2 regions of the Salmonella sp. HY31 genome follow, and region 2 is predicted to be linked to the other one. Evidence: predicted binding sites of a transcription regulator. Region 2 holds the regulator's gene; the other holds the start of a gene.
What was found. Region 2 encodes LexA, which represses DNA repair genes until DNA is damaged. Its sites were predicted from a motif close to TNCTGTATGTACATACAGNA; they were not measured.
Positions count from the first base shown of each region.

Region 1: the regulator LexA is predicted to act here: its motif matches at 6,528-6,547, upstream of sulA (SOS-induced cell division inhibitor SulA).

Region 1 is NZ_CP170479.1:2,993,234-3,002,536, reverse strand. Features, by position in the region: gene pqiB (intermembrane transport protein PqiB) at 1-447, shown strand, start outside; gene pqiC (membrane integrity-associated transporter subunit PqiC) at 444-1,007, shown strand; gene rmf (ribosome modulation factor) at 1,263-1,430, shown strand; gene fabA (bifunctional 3-hydroxydecanoyl-ACP dehydratase/trans-2-decenoyl-ACP isomerase) at 1,530-2,048, opposite strand; gene ACE15A_RS14325 (Lon protease family protein) at 2,117-3,877, opposite strand; gene matP (macrodomain Ter protein MatP) at 4,063-4,515, shown strand; gene ompA (porin OmpA) at 4,587-5,639, opposite strand; gene sulA (SOS-induced cell division inhibitor SulA) at 5,997-6,506, opposite strand; gene ACE15A_RS14305 (TfoX/Sxy family DNA transformation protein) at 6,723-7,328, shown strand; gene yccS (YccS family putative transporter) at 7,315-9,303, opposite strand, start outside.
Region 2 is NZ_CP170479.1:476,489-485,791, reverse strand. Features, by position in the region: gene ACE15A_RS02315 (zinc-dependent alcohol dehydrogenase family protein) at 1-681, opposite strand, end outside; gene ACE15A_RS02310 (conjugal transfer protein TraF) at 1,138-2,448, opposite strand; gene zur (zinc uptake transcriptional repressor Zur) at 2,695-3,210, shown strand; gene ACE15A_RS02300 (CsbD family protein) at 3,309-3,518, opposite strand; gene ACE15A_RS02295 (hypothetical protein) at 3,540-3,653, opposite strand; gene dinF (MATE family efflux transporter DinF) at 3,643-4,974, opposite strand; gene lexA (transcriptional repressor LexA) at 5,150-5,758, opposite strand; gene ACE15A_RS02280 (diacylglycerol kinase) at 5,867-6,235, opposite strand; gene plsB (glycerol-3-phosphate 1-O-acyltransferase PlsB) at 6,406-8,826, shown strand; gene ubiA (4-hydroxybenzoate octaprenyltransferase) at 8,937-9,303, opposite strand, start outside.

The sequences.
Region 1 (9,303 bases), 2.3 Mb from region 2:
CGCGAATTTGATGGCTATGAAATTATTCCTACCGTCAGCAGCGGCCTGGCGCAAATTCAACAGCGGCTGGTGGAAACGTTGGATAAGATTAACAACCTGCCGCTGAATCCGATGATTGAACAAGTGACCAATACGCTGTCTGAAAGCCAGCGCACTATGCGTCGGCTGCAAACCACGCTGGATAATATGAACAAGATTACCTCCAGTCAGTCGATGCAGCAGCTTCCGGCGGATATGCAAACGACGTTACGCGAACTTAATCGCAGTATGCAAGGCTTCCAGCCTGGATCGGCAGCGTATAACAAAATGGTGGCGGATATGCAGCGTCTCGATCAGGTGCTTCGTGAGTTACAACCGGTGTTGAAGACTTTGAACGAGAAAAGCAACGCGCTGGTATTTGAAGCGAAGGATAAAAAAGATCCCGAGCCTAAGAGGGCGAAACAATGAAAAAATGGCTAGTCGTGATAATGGCGTTCTGGCTGGCGTCATGTAGCTCCGGCAGAGAGAATAAAAGCTATTATCAGCTCCCGATAGCGCAAAGTGGTGTGCAAAGCACTACGAGCCAGGGCAACCGCCTCTTATGGGTAGAGCAGGTTTCCGTACCTGACTATCTGGCAGGTAACGGCGTGGTGTATCAAACCAGTGATGTCCAGTATGTGATTGCCAATAACAATCTATGGGCCAGCCCGCTGGATCAGCAATTGCGTAACACTCTGGTGGCAAATCTTAGCGCCCGGCTTCCTGGCTGGGTCGTCGCTTCTCAGCCATTGGGAACAACCCAGGATACGTTAAACGTGACTGTAACCGGGTTCCATGGACGTTACGATGGTAAGGTTATCGTGAGCGGGGAGTGGCTATTAAACCACAACGGACAACTGATTAAGCGGCCTTTCCATATTGAAGCCAGCCAGCAGAAAGATGGCTATGATGAAATGGTCAAAGTACTGGCGAGCGCATGGAGCCAGGAAGCGGCCGTTATCGCTGATGAGATAAAACGGCTTCCCTGAGATAAAAGTAATGTAAATTTAACCGCTTCAGGTCATGCGCCTGAGGCGGTTTTTTTACGTTTAACGCCGGAAAAATAGTTGTTCTGGCTCACATTTTTTGTACAAATGATTTTCCGTATAGCTCACAAATATGACATTGGTGTGAATTTTGCGCATTGACGGGCGATCCATTTAGAGGTATTCGTGTAGTGTGATTGCACATTTTGTAATCACTGTTTTCTTTTCCACCAGATACAAATATGAGGGAAACGAGGCATGAAGAGACAAAAACGAGATCGCCTGGAACGGGCACATCAACGTGGATATCAGGCCGGCATCGCCGGACGATCAAAAGAAATGTGTCCCTATCAGACGCTGAATCAACGGTCATACTGGTTGGGAGGTTGGCGACAAGCCATGGAGGACAGGGTGGTAATGGCCTGATTCTGTCTCTTTAGAAAAAGAAACCTCCGCACTGCGGAGGTTTCGCCTTTATTGGCTTTGCAAGCATGATACCGATAGCGCGGAATATCAATTCAACACTTAGAACGCGGAAGTATCCTGGAACAAACCGACTTTCAAATCGTGTGCGGTATAGATCAGACGACCATCCACCAGAACCTCACCGTCCGCCAGTCCCATGATCAGGCGACGGTTTACGATACGTTTGAAATGAATGCGATAGGTGACTTTCTTTGCCGTCGGCAGAACCTGACCGGTAAATTTCACTTCGCCCACGCCTAGCGCGCGGCCTTTGCCTTCGCCGCCCAACCAGCCCAGGTAGAATCCCACCAATTGCCACATAGCATCCAGACCCAGACAGCCGGGCATCACCGGATCGCCGATAAAGTGGCATCCGAAGAACCATAGATCAGGATTGATATCCAGCTCGGCTTCGACATAACCTTTGTCGAAATTGCCGCCCGTTTCGGTCATTTTAACGACGCGGTCCATCATCAGCATGTTCGGCGCAGGGAGTTGCGGCCCTTTAGCGCCAAACAGTTCACCACGACCAGAGGCAAGAAGGTCTTCTTTTGTATAGGATTCGCGTTTATCTACCATGTTTTATGTAAACCTTATTTTATTGAAGCACGCAGGATAGCTAACACGTGTACGCTGAACAAGTCCGATCAGTTCGGAATAAAAGCGTTCAGCCAACGTAATGGCCACGGGAAACGATGACGGCCTTCCTGTTGCGTCGCCTGCGCGATACGCTCCTGGATAGTCTGCATCAATGTCGTTTGTCCTTCGCCATCCCACACCAGATTTAACAGTAGCGGTAAGGCGTCGGTCACGTCGTCTACCGCCCAGATAGTGAACTTCTCTTCTTTAACCGCTTGCAGCAGTTCAGATTTAAGACTGAGATGCCGGACATTGGCGGCAGGGATAATGACGCCCTGTTTACCGTTTAATTCCCGCTGCTCGCAGATGGCGAAGAAACCTTCAATTTTTTCGTTTAGCCCGCCCACCGGTTGCGCGCGACCAAACTGATCGACCGAGCCAGTAATCGCAATGTTTTGATTCACAGGCACATTGGCCAGCGCGCTGATGAGCGCACATAATTCAGCCATTGAGGCGCTATCGCCATCCACTTCGCTGTAGGACTGCTCAAAGGTTAACGAGGCAGAGAAGGGAATTTGTTGCTCAAGCTGCAACTCCGACATCAGGAAGGCTTGCATAATCATCATTCCCTTAGCGTGAATATTTCCGCCAAGTTCGGCCTTCCGCTCAATATCGTTAAATTCGCCATCGCCGATATGCACAACACAGCTAATTCGCGACGGTTCGCCAAAGGCGCGAGGATGCCCGGGAAACTCAATGACGGAAAGCGCGTTGATTTGTCCAACGCGTTCGCCTTCGGTTTCAATCAGGATCTGCTCTTGCAGAATCTCGTCCTGCATCCGTTCCGCCAGAAAGCCTTCTCGCCATTCGCGTCGGGCAAGCATCAGGCTGAGCGCTTCTGCGCCGCATGTATCGCCTTCGCATAAGGGCGCCGCCTCCTTAAACTGGCGGGCTATCCACAGTGGGCAAAGGGGCAGAGTGTCCTGTTCGCCGGTATAACGCACAGCCTCGCGTATCAGGACGGGCCAGGCGTCCGGTGCCGGGGCAGGCAAATTATCGCGTGAAGCGATACGCGTCACCCATTGACACCACAGGGTCATAGCTTCTGCGTCCGCTATCTGTAAATTGTCTTCAAATTCACTGTAGATAGCTTGTTCCGCGAGCTCCGGTTCCATCTCCTGAAAATCGGCCAGTGATTCACGTTCGCCAACCAGAATCACCTTCAGTTTGAGCGGCATTGATGGCACGGAGACCGGCAATGGACGCGACTCGTCAAACGCCACCCAGTCAAAACGCTCGCGGCTAACGATCGCTTTCAGACGCATCCATAGCAACGGCTGCGCCAGAAGGGTTCGTAAGGAAATAATAAGTACGCCGCCGTTCGCCTGATGAACCAGACCCGGCTGCAGGGAAATGTCGCCATTATACTGCCGCAGGCAACCAAAAAGCTGTTCGGCTTCGACCCAGTCCGCGCTGACGACTTGTGTGACGGTGGCAAAGTTGTCTTGCGCATTCTGCGCGGCGCGGTAATGAATAGTATGCCCGGAAACGTCATAATGCCCGCCGGTTAATTGTCCGGCGTCGGTTTGCAGAGCGCGGACGGCATCTGAAAGTAAAGTAAGATACTCTTGCTCTTCAGGCGCTTTAGTCAGCATAAAAGAGGATGATGTCCACGGCTGAATAAGTTGCTCAAGCGCAAATTGCAGTCGTGGCTGAGTATCACTGAGTAAGGTGTCGTTTTCGTCAGTCGCGTGTGGCTGTGCAAATATCTCCTGATAGCTTTCGCTATCCGGAACCAGATCACGCCATGCAAGTTTCGTAATGGTCAAAGTTGAGGTTTTTTAGTCTGTTGTAAAAGGGGGGATTATAGCCTAACCCGTCACGCTGCACACGCGGAAAGCGAATGCAAAGTAATGTGAAGACGTGTAACCATTCACAGGTTCGAGATTCTTTTCTTCAGATGGCTAAAAAACTGATATTCTGATAACAGTTACACGGTAACATTGGGATCACAATGAAATATCAACAACTTGAAAATCTTGAAAGCGGTTGGAAATGGAAATATCTGGTGAAAAAGCACCGCGAAGGGGAGTTGATCACCCGCTACGTGGAAGCCAGTGCTGCCCAGGAAGCCGTCAATTTGTTGTTGGCCCTCGAAAATGAACCGGTGCGGGTAAATGTCTGGATAGACAGGCATATGAATCCTGCCTTGCTTAATCGGATGAAACAAACCATTCGGGCAAGACGCAAACGACACTTCAATGCGGAACATCAGCATACGCGCAAAAAATCTATTGATTTAGAGTTTATGGTCTGGCAGCGTCTGGCGGGCCTTGCGCAGCGACGCGGTAAAACATTATCCGAAACGATTGTGCAACTCATAGAAGACGCGGAGCATAAAGAGAAATATGCCACGCAAATGACCACGTTAAAGCAGGATTTACAGGCGTTATTAGGCAAGAAGTAACGCTGAAAGGCGTTGTCACCCAGACCAGAGCAAAAAACCCCGCGACGCGGGGTTTTTTATCAGACGGAAACTTAAGCCTGCGGCTGAGTTACCACGTCTTTAATGCCTTTAACTTCGATCTCTACGCGACGATCCGGTGCCAGGCAGTCAATCAGGGCAGCGCGAGGTTTCACGTTGTCACAGGTGTTGCCGGTAACCGGGTTAGATTCGCCCATACCACGTGCGGAGATTTTGTCAGACGGGATACCTTTGGAGATCAGGTAATCAACAACAGACTGAGCACGTTTCTCGGACAGACCCTGGTTGTAAGCGTCAGAACCGATGCGGTCAGTGAAGCCCAGAACGACTACGGAACCGTCTTTCGGGTCCAGGTTGCTCAGCTGGTTGTACAGTTGATCCAGCGCCTGCTGACCTTCCGGCTTCAGGGTAGATTTGTTGAAGTTGAACAGTACGTCAGACTTCAGAGTGAAGTGCTTGGTCTGTACTTCCGGAGCCGGAGCCGGGGCTGGAGCCACTACCGGAGCAGCTTCTTGCTGGCCGAAACGGTAGGAAACACCTACGCTCAGCAGGCCGTTATCCGGACGGGTGCTGATGGTGTTGGCATCACCGATGTTGTTAGTCCACTGGTATTCCAGACGGGTTGCGATTTCAGGGGTGATGGCATACTCGATACCGCCCGCGAATACCGGGGAAACGCCGGTGTCGTGGTTTTTAGTAGACTCACCGCCAGGGGTGTTAGACTTAGTGTCTGCACGCCATACCATACCACCCAGACGGGTATAAACGTCCAGATCGTCAGTGATTGGGTAACCCAGTTTAGCGGTCAACTGAACGCCCTGAGCTTTGTAAGCGCCATTGATGTTGTCGCCTTTGTACGGCATACGGCCTAACCAGTCGTAGCCCATTTCAAAGCCAACGTACGGATTAACCTGGTAACCACCAAAAGCACCTGCGCCCAGTTGGTTTTCATGGGTCGGGCCATTGTTAGGAATGAAGCCAGTGTCATGGTACTGAGACCAGCCCAGTTTAGCACCAGTGTACCAGGTGTTATCTTTCGGAGCGGCCTGCGCTACGGTAGCGAAACCAGCCAGTGCCACTGCAATCGCGATAGCTGTCTTTTTCATTTTTTGCGCCTCGTTATCATCCAAAATACGCCATGAATATCTCCAACGAGATAACACGGTTAAATCCTTCACCGGGGGACCTGCTCAATAGTTACTCTACCGATATCTACGGCTTATGCCGAGCACCCCTGGCGATGTAAAGTCTACAACGTAGTTGGAAACTTACAAGTGTGAACTCCGTCAGACATGTGAAAAAAACATGACGAACATACACATCATTTAACACTTTTAGATGATAAATCGTACAGCAAAAATCGCGGAAACCGCTTCTGACAAGCTTTCTCGTAAAAAAAACGTTAGCACTCAAAGGAGATGCAATCGCGTAAAAAAAAATTCCAGGATAAATCCTAATTTTACTTAATGATACAAATTAGAGTGAATTTTTAGCCCGGAATGCTGTCTCCTGGGTAAAGCGTGCGCACGTACAGGGCGCATGATAAACCCTACCGCATTGCCTACATTTGCTGCTTCAACCAGGCTGGCATGCTCTTCTTCCGTAAGTTCTTCCGCCAGCCAGCCAATCACTACACTGTAATTTCCTGTACGCAGAGCGCGAATCATTGCCTCCAGCGTATGACGAGGCGCAAGCTGACTAATTTGCATCACTTTCGTTAATGGCAAACCTGCAGACTGTACCCATTCACGGCTGAGTTTTTGCTGCGGCGTGAGCCAGAGCTGCCAACGTGATTGTTGGCCTAACTGCCGGAGTAAAGGCAAAAGCAGGAGTTGCGCCATCATGGGCTGGTCTTCGTGGTAGACAACTTCACTGACCAGCCCTGCGGCGGCATTTTCCGTAGCGGCACGCGCAGTGTTGTGGGGAGTGGTAGAAAATGACGAAGAACGATTTGCATAACCTGAAGTGTACATAATCAATCCAGCCCTGTGAGTTACTGTATATCCATACAGTACCCCTGTAGCGATGAAAGATCAACTCTATTTTCGGAAACTGTCTCGCAATTTTTATTCTTAGTGACGTCAAAAATAAAAATCATCTTGCTCGCGGAGTATAAGTTGCCTATTTTCGTCATTAACGGATCTGTTATTACAAATCATTCTTTTACTTTATGATTTAAAAGGAATTTTATGAGAGCACTCTCTTATGACAGGATCTATAAATCGCAAGAATATTTGGCCTCTCTGGGGACGATCCAGTATCGATCCTTATTCGGCAGCTATAGTCTGACCGTGGAAGATACCGTCTTTGCGATGGTGGCTAACGGCGAGCTTTATCTCCGCGCCTGTGAGCAAAGCGTACCCTATTGTGTGAAGCATCCTCCCGTCTGGCTCACATTTATGAAGTGTGGACGCCCTGTTATGCTCAACTATTATCGGGTGGATGAAAGCCTGTGGCGCGATCAGCAGCAACTGGTACGTTTATCGAAGTATTCTCTTGACGCGGCAATGAAGGAAAAACACAGCCGTATTTTACAGCACAGGCTCAAAGATCTCCCCAATATGACCTTCCATCTGGAAACATTGCTCAATGAGTCAGGGATAAAGGACGAGAATATGTTACGCGTACTGGGTGCAAAAATGTGCTGGCTAAGGTTGCGACAAAGTAATCCTTTGCTGACGGTAAAAGTTCTGTATGCGTTAGAAGGCGCAATTGTTGGCGTACATGAAGCGGCGCTCCCGGCGAGTCGTCGCCAGGAGCTTGCCGATTGGGCTCATTCGCTTACGGCTGGGTAATGGATGTAGAAGATGGCGGTGAAATTTGCCGTTGTAAGCGCCCGATTTCGGGTAGTAAGGCAATGAGCAAACCAATTTGTTGAACAACCAGAGGTTCTTTGCTGTCCGGACGTGTTTCCAGCGACTGAACTCGCTGCTTTAAATCCTCCAGCGCCTGGTGTACTCGCTGTTCGTCTTCAGGTTGATGATGAAGCGCATCATCAACGTAGCAGACCGCGTCATCCAGAAGCCCCAGCACATCCGGATTACTGAGCTTTTCGCGGTGCGCGCCGAGGGCGGAAATATAGCTGGTAAAAGTATGATTGAGGCAAAGCAGCCTGAACGCCGCTTCCCGGGTTTCGGCCTTGACGTCGGGTTCGCTTGACATATTAGAAACCACGGATGCCAGTTCCGCATCGCGGTTGTGCGCGTCGCGCCTGGCAATGCGATAGGTCAGGCGGTTGTCCCGGCCCTGGTGATATTGCTCAAGGATCGCATCAAGGTAGCGGCAATTCGCATCGGTGGCGCGCTGGAGTACCCGGGGAAGGTTGCGAAAGCGCCAGTCCGGCCAAATAAAGCTGACCGCAGCCCAGGCGATAGCGCAGCCAATCAACGTGTCGATGACGCGCGGTAACGCTACCTCAAAGCCTTCGCCCAAGAGGTTAAAGCAGAGTAATACCAGCAGAGTGATGAACATCGTCGCATGGGCATACTGTACATTACGGAATGCGAAGAAAAGCACGCCGGTAATCACCAGCAGAACTAACTGTCCTTCAAGCGAAGGAACAAACCATAAAATCGGCAGGCCGATAGCAACGCCTACCAACGTACCGATAATCCTGAGCGCAAGGCGATGGCGGGTCGCGTTATAGTTAGGCTGACAAACGAACAGGCTGGTGAGTAATATCCAGTACCCGTGGCGCATCCCGGTAATTTGAATGAGAGCATAACCCACGCACAATACCAGCGACATGCGTACTGCATGGCGAAAGAGAGCGGACTCTGGGGTAAAATTACGGCTCAGACGCAGCCAGATGTCGCTAAACCCGTGCAGGCTATCATCAGCCAACTGGTTTTCTGACTCATTGCGCGGCATTGCCTGGGCCTGCTCCGACTCGATCGTCGCCAGTTGCGCGTCAATGGCGCGCAGGTTGGTTAATAAGAACCCAAGCGTATTCAACAGTTCCAAAGAAGCGCCGCTGGCGCGCATACGTTCAAGCGCGGCGTCAATGTGGGTAAAGACGCGTTCAAAGCGCGGATCATGCTGGTATGGCGTGCGCAGTAAGATACAGCGCGCCAGCTGCGTGCAGGCCTGTGCCTGCATTGACATCAGACGTTGAAAGCGAAACATCACGTCGCTGTGACGAAAGTGGTCGCGCAGCGTCTGGTATTGAATATGCGAAGAGCTGGCGCGTTCATGAATATCCTGCGCCACAAAATAGTAATGGAGGGTGCGACGCGTGCCGCGTTGACCGCGATCGCCGCGCAGGCGAGTCAACAACGACACTTTCGTTTGGTTCAGCGTCGCCATTAACTGCCCGTTCGCTAATGCTAAATCATAGAGCGGTGCCTGGCTCTCATCTTCAATATCAGGATCAAACAGGCGTGATTTCAGTTCCAGATAGTGCGCCAACTGTTCGTAACTGCGCGCCAGATTATCCTGTAATGGGCGGATAGGAAATAGCAGGTGCCCGGTTAGGGTCAGCAGGTTATACCATACCGCGCCCGCCAGCAGGAGTAGAGGTTGCTGATACCAGTGCGCATATAAAGAGGCGCCCAGCATCGTGTAGATGGCAATGAGTAATGCGCCGAACGCGATGGTGGCATAGCGTTGCCCTAATCCTCCCAACAGAATAAATCCACTGGTGGATAAAGTTAAGCCCAACGCAAATAGCCACGGCCAGGGAAAGAGCAGCTCAACAGAAGCAGAAGCGATAAAAAAGCAAATTAACGTAATGATTAAATTACGTAAACGCCCGGCAAGGCGGTCGTCGAG
Region 2 (9,303 bases):
TATCGTATAATGAGCCCCCATTTCTTTAGCCATTGTTAAACGGTTATCATCTATATCTATCATTATTATATTAGAAGGAGAGTAAAGTTGTGAGGTTAACAGACAACTCATCCCTACAGGGCCAGCCCCAACTATAGCTACCGTATCGCCTGGTTTTATCTCTCCATTTAAAACGCCGATTTCATGCCCTGTTGGTAAGGCATCAGATAACAAAACACCGGTATCTTCATTAAGGTTTTCGGGCAATAAATATAATGAGTTATCTGCATAAGGGACACGGACATACTCCGCCTGCGTTCCATCAATCATATAACCCATGATCCACCCCCCTTCATTTTGACAGTGAGAATAAAGTTGTTTCTGGCAATTTTCACAAGAACCACACCGACTGATACAGGAAATAATAACTTTGTCTCCTTTTTTAAATTTGGTTACAGATGATCCGATCTCTTCTATAACACCCACACCCTCATGCCCCAGAATTCGACCATTAAACGAGCCGAACTTGTTCAGTGCGATCTCCTGAATCTCAGGGTTTTTTCCTTTAAGTATTCCAAGATCTGTCCCACAGATTGTGGTCTTAACCATCCGGATAATAACATCACCCGAATTAAGGAGCTGCGGCTTTTGACGCTCTTCAAAACGAATATCATGCTCGCCATAATAGACCATCGCTTTCATGGAAATACTCCTTTTGGTTGTTGCAAAATTGTACTGTAATGGTTAATTTATAAGACTTTTGTGGAAGCCCCCTAACTTTGAAAAAAATCTGTCGAAACTTATTCTATTTTTATAATCTGTTGATACTATGGGGAGTGTGGTTAGCGGGCATTTTTAAACGACAAGACAATCATTCAAGTAATGATAGCGTATAACTCATTAAATTATAAAGAATCCACTTCACCAGATAGCGCAACCTGAATGACAAAGAGATAATATTAACTATTCATTTGCTCATACTATGCAAGATGTGTTTCTTATTTTATAAGATAGAATTGTGCTGCATATTCGTCATGTTGAAGACAATAGTCCTTAATAGATACAGTAGCCACACGGCGAATAAAGATTATGCGGTGAAAAAAGCTCTGCTATGGCATAACGCTAAACCGGAGGCATTACACCTCCGGTGAAAACGCCTCAGAATGTCATCGTAAGCTGCACGCCCGCCCCCCAGGTTTCATCTTCGCCGTACAGCCCCATTAAATCGAGATGTACGCGGTTAAAGGGCGCAAAGCCAAGACCGCCAGTAACCACATTGCTATCATTATTTTTCACATCCGCACGATACCCTGCGCGCACTGCCAGCCATGATAACGGACGGACTTCAGCGCCAACGCCAACGTACTGTGAATTGTCTTCGCTCTTAAAGCCTTTCGTTTCCGTCAGATCGCCATCGGCGCTTACGGTCAGCAAATCGTTATGCCATGCGACGCCCGCAGTGACCAGGGGGCGGATTTGGTATGTATCTTTATAGTTGGTAGTTTCTCCCGTCATACCATTGGTAATATAAATATCTTTCGTATCGATATCGCGAGATACCAGATTTTGCCCGCTCAGCCCCAACGTCCAGTTTTCACCGACATCGGCAGCAAGCCCCGCATCAACGTTAAAGCCAGTATCGTCATTACGATAACGGCTGCTATTCCAGTCGCTACTGTCGTAGTTATAAATTGACGTGGTGTAGTTATAGAGCCAGGTTTTTTGCAGTTTTGGCGTAACGCCAATGGAAACAGGCACGTCGCCCACCGCAAACTGCTTCGCCAGCGCAATACCGTAGTCAGACACAATCGCTACCCGCCCCGACGCGGTAGAGTTTAAATGCTTTGTAATTTCATCAGACCCCAGCAGGGCAGCGCGTCCTGCTTCACGAAGCGCGATACTTTCATCATGCTGGATATCGCGCAGATACTGAATATCGTTCTGATCAATGGACGAACTCACGCGCCCATGCGCATAACCTTTGGCGATAAACGCCACGGAAAGCGTTTGTCCTGGAATACTTACCGCCAACCCGGCGCCGGCATTGGCACGGGCGGTTTTTCCGTTGAGATATTCCAGCTCATCGGCCAAATCGCGCGCGGCCCCCTGAAATTGATTCAGCACGCCGCGCGGATTGAGCAGAATTTGCCCCAGCGTAAGGTTATCGATGACCTCATCGTAGTAATCCACTTTATCGCTGATATCATCAATTTCATCCTGGAGATTGTCTTTATCGGTAATCTGGACGCCGATTGCAGGAAGGACAACAGTGATATTGTCTTCCGGTTTGGCTTTTGCCAGTAATGCCGGGTTTAACAGTACTCCGCTGCCATAATTCGCGGACGCTACGCCCGTCCCGCCCATTGCGTCATTACGCGCTTCTGTCCAGGTATTGGCGGCGCTCGCCTGCTTTGCCATACAAAGCGAGACCGCGATAGCAATTAGTGAAAGTTTGACGTCTTTGTTCACAGTTAGCCCATCTTATTATCAGGTGAAGTAATCTCTCCGCCACGTCTTGCAGGGCAGAGGCGAACTATTGCTGTGAAATAGTGATATTAAAGCCTGTTGTTATAATATCGGCCCTCATTATGTATAGATGAGAATACTGATCCGGAAAAGCTTAGCAGGCGATATATTGTTGCGGGGTAATTTCAGAGTTTTAAGCAGCTCGTGGTAAAGTAGCAGATTAGACTTTCATGCCATTCGAGGTGCTACATGGAAAAGACCACAACGCAAGAGTTACTGGCGCAAGCTGAAAAACTCTGTGCGCAGCGCAACGTGCGCCTGACGCCTCAGCGCCTCGAAGTGCTGCGCCTGATGAGCCTGCAACAGGGCGCGATCAGCGCATACGATCTGCTCGATTTGCTGCGCGAAACGGAACCACAGGCCAAACCGCCCACCATCTACCGCGCGTTGGATTTTTTGCTTGAACAGGGTTTTGTCCATAAAGTGGAATCCACCAATAGTTACGTGGTTTGCCACCTGTTCGATCAGCCAACGCACAGCTCGGCCATGTTTATCTGCGATCGTTGCGGCGTGGTGAAGGAAGAGTGTGCAGAGGGCGTGGAAGACATCATGCATACGCTAGCGGCTAAAATGGGATTTGCGCTACGACATAACGTTATCGAGGCGCACGGCCTGTGCCCCGAGTGCGTAGAAGTGGAAGCGTGCCGCCATCCGGGTGAGTGCAGTCACGATCACTCGGTGCTGGTGAAGAAAAAACCGCGCTAGCCAAAACGGGAAACGGGCGACAATAGAGAGGGTGCCGCCCGCATTCATAAGCAAACAGTGGGAAGCACATCCATGTACTCCTGGTAGGGGAAAACGTATTACCAGCGATAGTTGTTACGGGTTTCCCAGTCAACAACCTCTTTTTCCGCCTGATCTTTCTGGTAACCGTAACGCTCCTGGATTTTACCTACCAGCTGATCGCGTTTACCTTCGATAACGGTCATATCGTCATCGGTCAGTTTGCCCCATTGTTCTTTCATTTTACCTTTAAACTGTTTCCAGTTACCGCCGGCTTCGTCTTTATTCATCATCTTGTCCTCATCATTCGGTTAGGAATAGCAAGTGTTATTCGCCCAAATGCACTGCAATTTCTGCTGGACGTGATAGTAATTGTAGGCAGGAATTCGGACTTCGGTTTTATATTCAGAATTTTTAACCGTCACGACTGGCAAACCATGTACCCTCGCGCCAGTGACGACGCCAGATAAGGGCCAACGACAGACCGCGAAGCGCCAGAAACACGGTTAATGCCAGCCATAAACCATGATTTCCTAATACCGGCAGGGCGAAGAGCGTTAGCGCAAATCCTCCCGCAGCGACCGCCATGCTATTGCGCATTTCGGCGGCGCGCGTCGCGCCAATAAACATGCCGTCAAGCAGATAGCACCATACGCCCACCAGCGGTAATACCACCTGCCAGAGAAGATACCGATCCGCCAGTAGCTGTATTTGCGGCAATGAGGTCAGTAACGCGACAATATGTTCGCCTGCCAGGGCATAGACTGTGGAAAACAACAAGGCCACAATTCCTGACTGGCGACACGCCGCTCGCCAGACATCCAGTAGCTTGCTACCGTCACGCGCGCCGTAAGCCTGACCGGAGTGCGCTTCTACCGCATAAGCAAAGCCGTCCAGCGCATAGGCCGTAAAGGTGAGTAATGTCATCAGTACTGCATTTACTGCGATAATATCGCTGCCCAGCCGCGCGCCTGACACCGTGATTGCGCCAAAACAAAGCTGAAGGAGCAATGAGCGCAGCATGATATCGCGATTGAGCGCCAAAAGACGGCGCACGTTGCCGCGCCAGGCCTGTTTTAGCATATCCAGCGACACGCCGCGGAGATGGAGAACTTTACGCACCATCATGAAGCCGATCAGTAACGTGGCATATTCTGCGATGACCGTCGCCAGGGCGGCACCCTGCACGTTCATATGAAGCCCCATCACCAGCCACAGGTCGAGCGTGATGTTGAGGATATTGCCCACGACCAACAAGATAACGGGTGCCCGCGCATACTGGACGCCTAACAGCCAACCGAGCAGCACCAGATTCGCCAGTGACGCGGGAGCGCTTAGCCAACGAATTTCAAGGAATTGTCTCGCCTGTACCAGGACAGCGTCGTTCCCGCCGACAATATGTAAAGCCAGCTCGATAAGCGGCGTGCGAAATAGCACAATCATCACGCCAGCGCCCAGCGCCAGTAACAACGGCTGAATGAGCGCCCGGGCTAACGCCAGTGGATTTTTGGCGCCAAATGCCTGCGCCGTTAGCCCGGTAGTACTCATACGTAGAAATAGCAGCAGCATGAAAAGAAAGCTGGTGGCAGTCGCGCCCACCGCCACACCGCCCAGGTAAACCGGGCTGTCCAGATGACCAATCACCGCCGTATCGACCAGTCCCAGTAAGGGAACGGTGATGTTAGAAAAAATCATCGGCAACGCAAGACGCCAGAGAGCTTTATCAGAAGAGGTAAAAAACGGCATGGAGAAAAGCCTGACAAGGAGTTAAACGAAACGTGCGCATTGCCGGATGGCAGCGTAACACCTTATCCGGCCTACAAATTAATCATTTCAGCAACTGCATTCCCGTAGGCCTGATAAGCACAGCGCCATCAGGCTACAAGATTGCCGGATGGCGGCGTACAAGGAGATTAAGAGATTACAACCATTCCCCGTTGCGAATAACACCTACCGCCAGCCCTTCAATCGTAAAGCTTTGCTCGCGCAGATCCACCACTATCGGTGTAAACTCGCTGTTTTCCGGCAGCAGCTCCACTTTATTGCCCTGCTTTTTCAGGCGTTTTACTGTCACTTCATCGTCAATGCGAGCGACAACCACCTGGCCATTGCGCACGTCCTGCGTTTTATGTACCGCCAGCAAATCCCCATCCATAATACCGATGTCTTTCATCGACATACCGCTCACGCGCAGCAGGAAATCGGCGCTGGGTTTGAATAAAGAAGGATCGACCTGATAATGGCCTTCAATATGCTGCTGCGCCAGAAGCGGCTCGCCCGCCGCGACACGCCCGACAAGCGGTAATCCGTCCTCTTCTTCCTGTAACAGACGGATGCCTCGCGATGCGCCGGAAACGATTTCAAGCACCCCTTTGCGCGCCAGCGCTTTAAGGTGTTCTTCCGCAGCGTTTGGGGAACGGAACCCCAAACGCTGCGCGATTTCCGCACGCGTCGGTGGCATACCTGTCTGGCTGATGTGATCCCGAATGAGATCAAACACCTCTTGTTGCCTGGCCGTTAACGCTTTCATTCCGCCCCCTGGGTGTATATACAGTCATGCTGTGAGTATATACAGTTAAAGGTGATTTTGGAACCACAAACGGCGCAAAAAACAAGAGATTTATAAAATTTGGAACCTTTATCGAAAATGTGACCATAACAGGATGCCCCAGGTCATCAGGGCAACGAAAATAGACAGCAGTACCGCAGCCGATCCCATATCTTTCGCGCGGCCGGAAAGCTCATGGTATTCAGAACCAATGCGATCAACGACCGCTTCAATAGCGCTGTTGAGGATTTCAACAATCATGATAAGTAAAACGGAACCTATCAATAACACACGGGTAATCGCATCCACATCCAGCCAGCAGGCGATGACGATGCCCAGCAATACCGCGAGGCTTTCCTGGCGAAACGCAGCTTCGTGAGTCCATGCGGCGCGAAATCCTTTCCAGGAATACCCTGCCGCTTTGATAATTCTGGTAAATCCAGTGGTATTATTGGCCATCAAAAGAACCTTTTTACATTATTAACGTCAATGACATTATACGGTTGCCCCGCACGATTCGGACTACCGTAACGCAGCGCGAAGTATGACGGGATACAACAGAAATTCGCTAAACTTTCTGATATCCTTGCAGCGCATTTGCATTATTAACCAGAGGCTTTACATCGTTTATGTCCGGCTGGCCACGAATTTACTACAAATTACTGAATTTACCATTAAGCATACTGGTAAAAAGCAAGTCTATTCCGGCGGAACCCGCTCAGGAATTGGGGCTCGATACTTCTCGTCCCATTATGTATGTCTTGCCATACAACTCAAAAGCGGACTTACTGACGCTGCGCGCTCAATGTCTGGCGCACGATCTCCCGGATCCGCTGGAGCCGCTGGAGATCGACGGCGCGCTGTTGCCGCGCTATGTATTTATTCACGGCGGCCCGCGCGTCTTTACGTATTACACGCCAAAAGAAGAGTCGGTGAAACTTTTTCACGATTATCTCGATCTGCATCGTAGTAATCCGGCTTTGGACGTGCAGATGGTGCCCGTTTCCGTGATGTTTGGCCGCGCTCCGGGTCGTGAAAAGGGAGAAGAGAACCCGCCTCTACGTATGCTGAACGGCGTACAGAAATTTTTTGCCATCTCCTGGCTGGGTCGCGATAGCTTTGTCCGATTCTCGCCGTCCGTCTCATTACGTCGCATGGCTGATGAACACGGCACCGATAAAATCATCGCACAGAAACTGGCGCGCGTGGCGCGTATGCACTTTGCTCGCCAGCGCCTGGCGGCTGTTGGCCCACGCCTGCCCGCCCGTCAGGATCTATTTAACAAACTGCTGGCCTCGAAAGCTATCGCCCGCGCGGTAGAAGACGAAGCGCGCAGTAAGAAAATCTCTCATGAAAAAGCGCAGCAAAACGCCATTGCGCTGATGGAAGAGATCGCGGCGAACTTCTCTTACGAGATGATTCGTTTGACCGACAGGATTTTGGGGTTTACCTGGAACCGGCTTTACCAGGGGATTAACGTGCATAACGCCGAGCGCGTACGCCAACTGGCGCACGACGGGCATGAAATCGTCTATGTGCCCTGTCACCGCAGCCATATGGACTATTTGCTCCTTTCTTATGTGCTGTACCATCAGGGACTGGTTCCGCCGCATATTGCCGCCGGTATCAACCTTAACTTCTGGCCCGCTGGCCCGATTTTCCGCCGTCTGGGCGCGTTCTTTATTCGTCGCACCTTTAAGGGGAATAAACTCTATTCCACCGTCTTTCGCGAATATCTGGGCGAGCTGTTCAGCCGCGGCTACTCCGTAGAATATTTTGTCGAAGGAGGACGTTCGCGTACCGGACGTTTGTTAGATCCGAAAACCGGCACACTGTCGATGACTATCCAGGCGATGCTGCGCGGCGGTACCCGTCCAATTACGTTAGTGCCTATTTACATCGGCTATGAGCACGTCATGGAAGTGGGAACCTATGCTAAAGAACTGCGCGGCGCGACAAAAGAGAAAGAGAGTCTGCCGCAGATGCTGCGCGGTCTGAGCAAGCTGCGCAATCTGGGTCAGGGCTACGTTAACTTTGGCGAACCGATGCCGCTTATGACGTACCTGAATCAGCATGTGCCGGAGTGGCGCGAATCTATCGACCCTATAGAGGCAATACGCCCGGCCTGGCTGACGCCGACGGTAAATAGTATCGCCGCCGATCTGATGGTGCGTATTAACAACGCTGGCGCGGCAAACGCGATGAACCTGTGTTGTACCGCGCTGTTGGCGTCGCGTCAGCGCTCGCTCACCCGCGAGCAGCTTACCGAGCAGCTCGATTGTTATCTCGATCTGATGCGCAATGTCCCTTATTCTACGGACTCAACCGTTCCTGCCGCCAGCGCTGACGAGCTCATCGCTCACGCGCTGCAGATGAATAAGTTTGAGGTCGAGAAAGACACCATTGGCGATATCATCATCCTGCCGCGCGAGCAGGCAGTGTTGATGACCTACTATCGCAACAACATCGCGCATATGTTGATTATGCCTTCGCTGATGGCGGCGATTATCACCCAGCATCGCCGCATTTCGCGTGATGCGTTGCAGCAGCATGTTGAAGCGCTCTATCCGATGTTAAAAGCGGAGCTGTTCCTGCGCTGGGAGCGCGAGGAGTTAGCTGCGGTGATTGACGCACTGGCCAGTGAAATGCAGCGTCAGGGGCTGATTACCGTGCAGGACGACGAACTGCATATCAACCCGGCGCATTCCCGTACGCTGCAACTGCTGGCGGCGGGCGCGCGCGAAACGCTACAGCGTTATGCCATTACGTTCTGGCTGTTGAGCGCCAATCCGTCCATCAACCGCAGTACGCTGGAGAAAGAAAGCCGTACCGTGGCGCAACGTCTGTCTGTCCTGCACGGTATTAACGCGCCGGAGTTTTTCGACAAGGCGGTGTTCAGTTCATTAGTGCTAACGCTACGGGATGAGGGCTATATCAGTGATACCGGCGATGCCGAACCAGCAGAAACGATGAAGATATATCAGATGCTTGCCGATCTGATTACCTCTGATGTCCGTCTGACGATTGAAAGCGCGACGCAGGGCGAGTAAGCCAGCGCCTGAAATGCCCGATGACGCAAGCTTATCGGGCGACTGATATGACGTATTGAAAATTTTGGGTTTGCAGGCCGGGTAAGGCGTAGCCGCCGCCCGGCATGACATCAGAAGTGCCAGTAACTCATCGCCAGCCCTAAAAATAGCACCAGGCCAACGTAGTTATTGTTCATAAAGGCTTTAAAGCAGGCTTCGCGCTCACGGTTCGCAATCAGTTTTTGCTGGTATACAAACAGCGCGCCCGCCACCAGTACAGACCAGTAATATCCCCATCCCAGACCATTCAACCAGCCGATCAGCGCCATTAACGCCATTACGCCAAGCTGCAGAATTCCGATAATCAATTTGTCATAACGACCAAACAGAATCGCGGTCGATTTAATGCCTATCTTGATATCGTCATCTCTGTCGACCATCGCATATTGCGTATCGTAAGCCACCGCCCAGAGAATATTGGCGAGGAACATCAGCCAG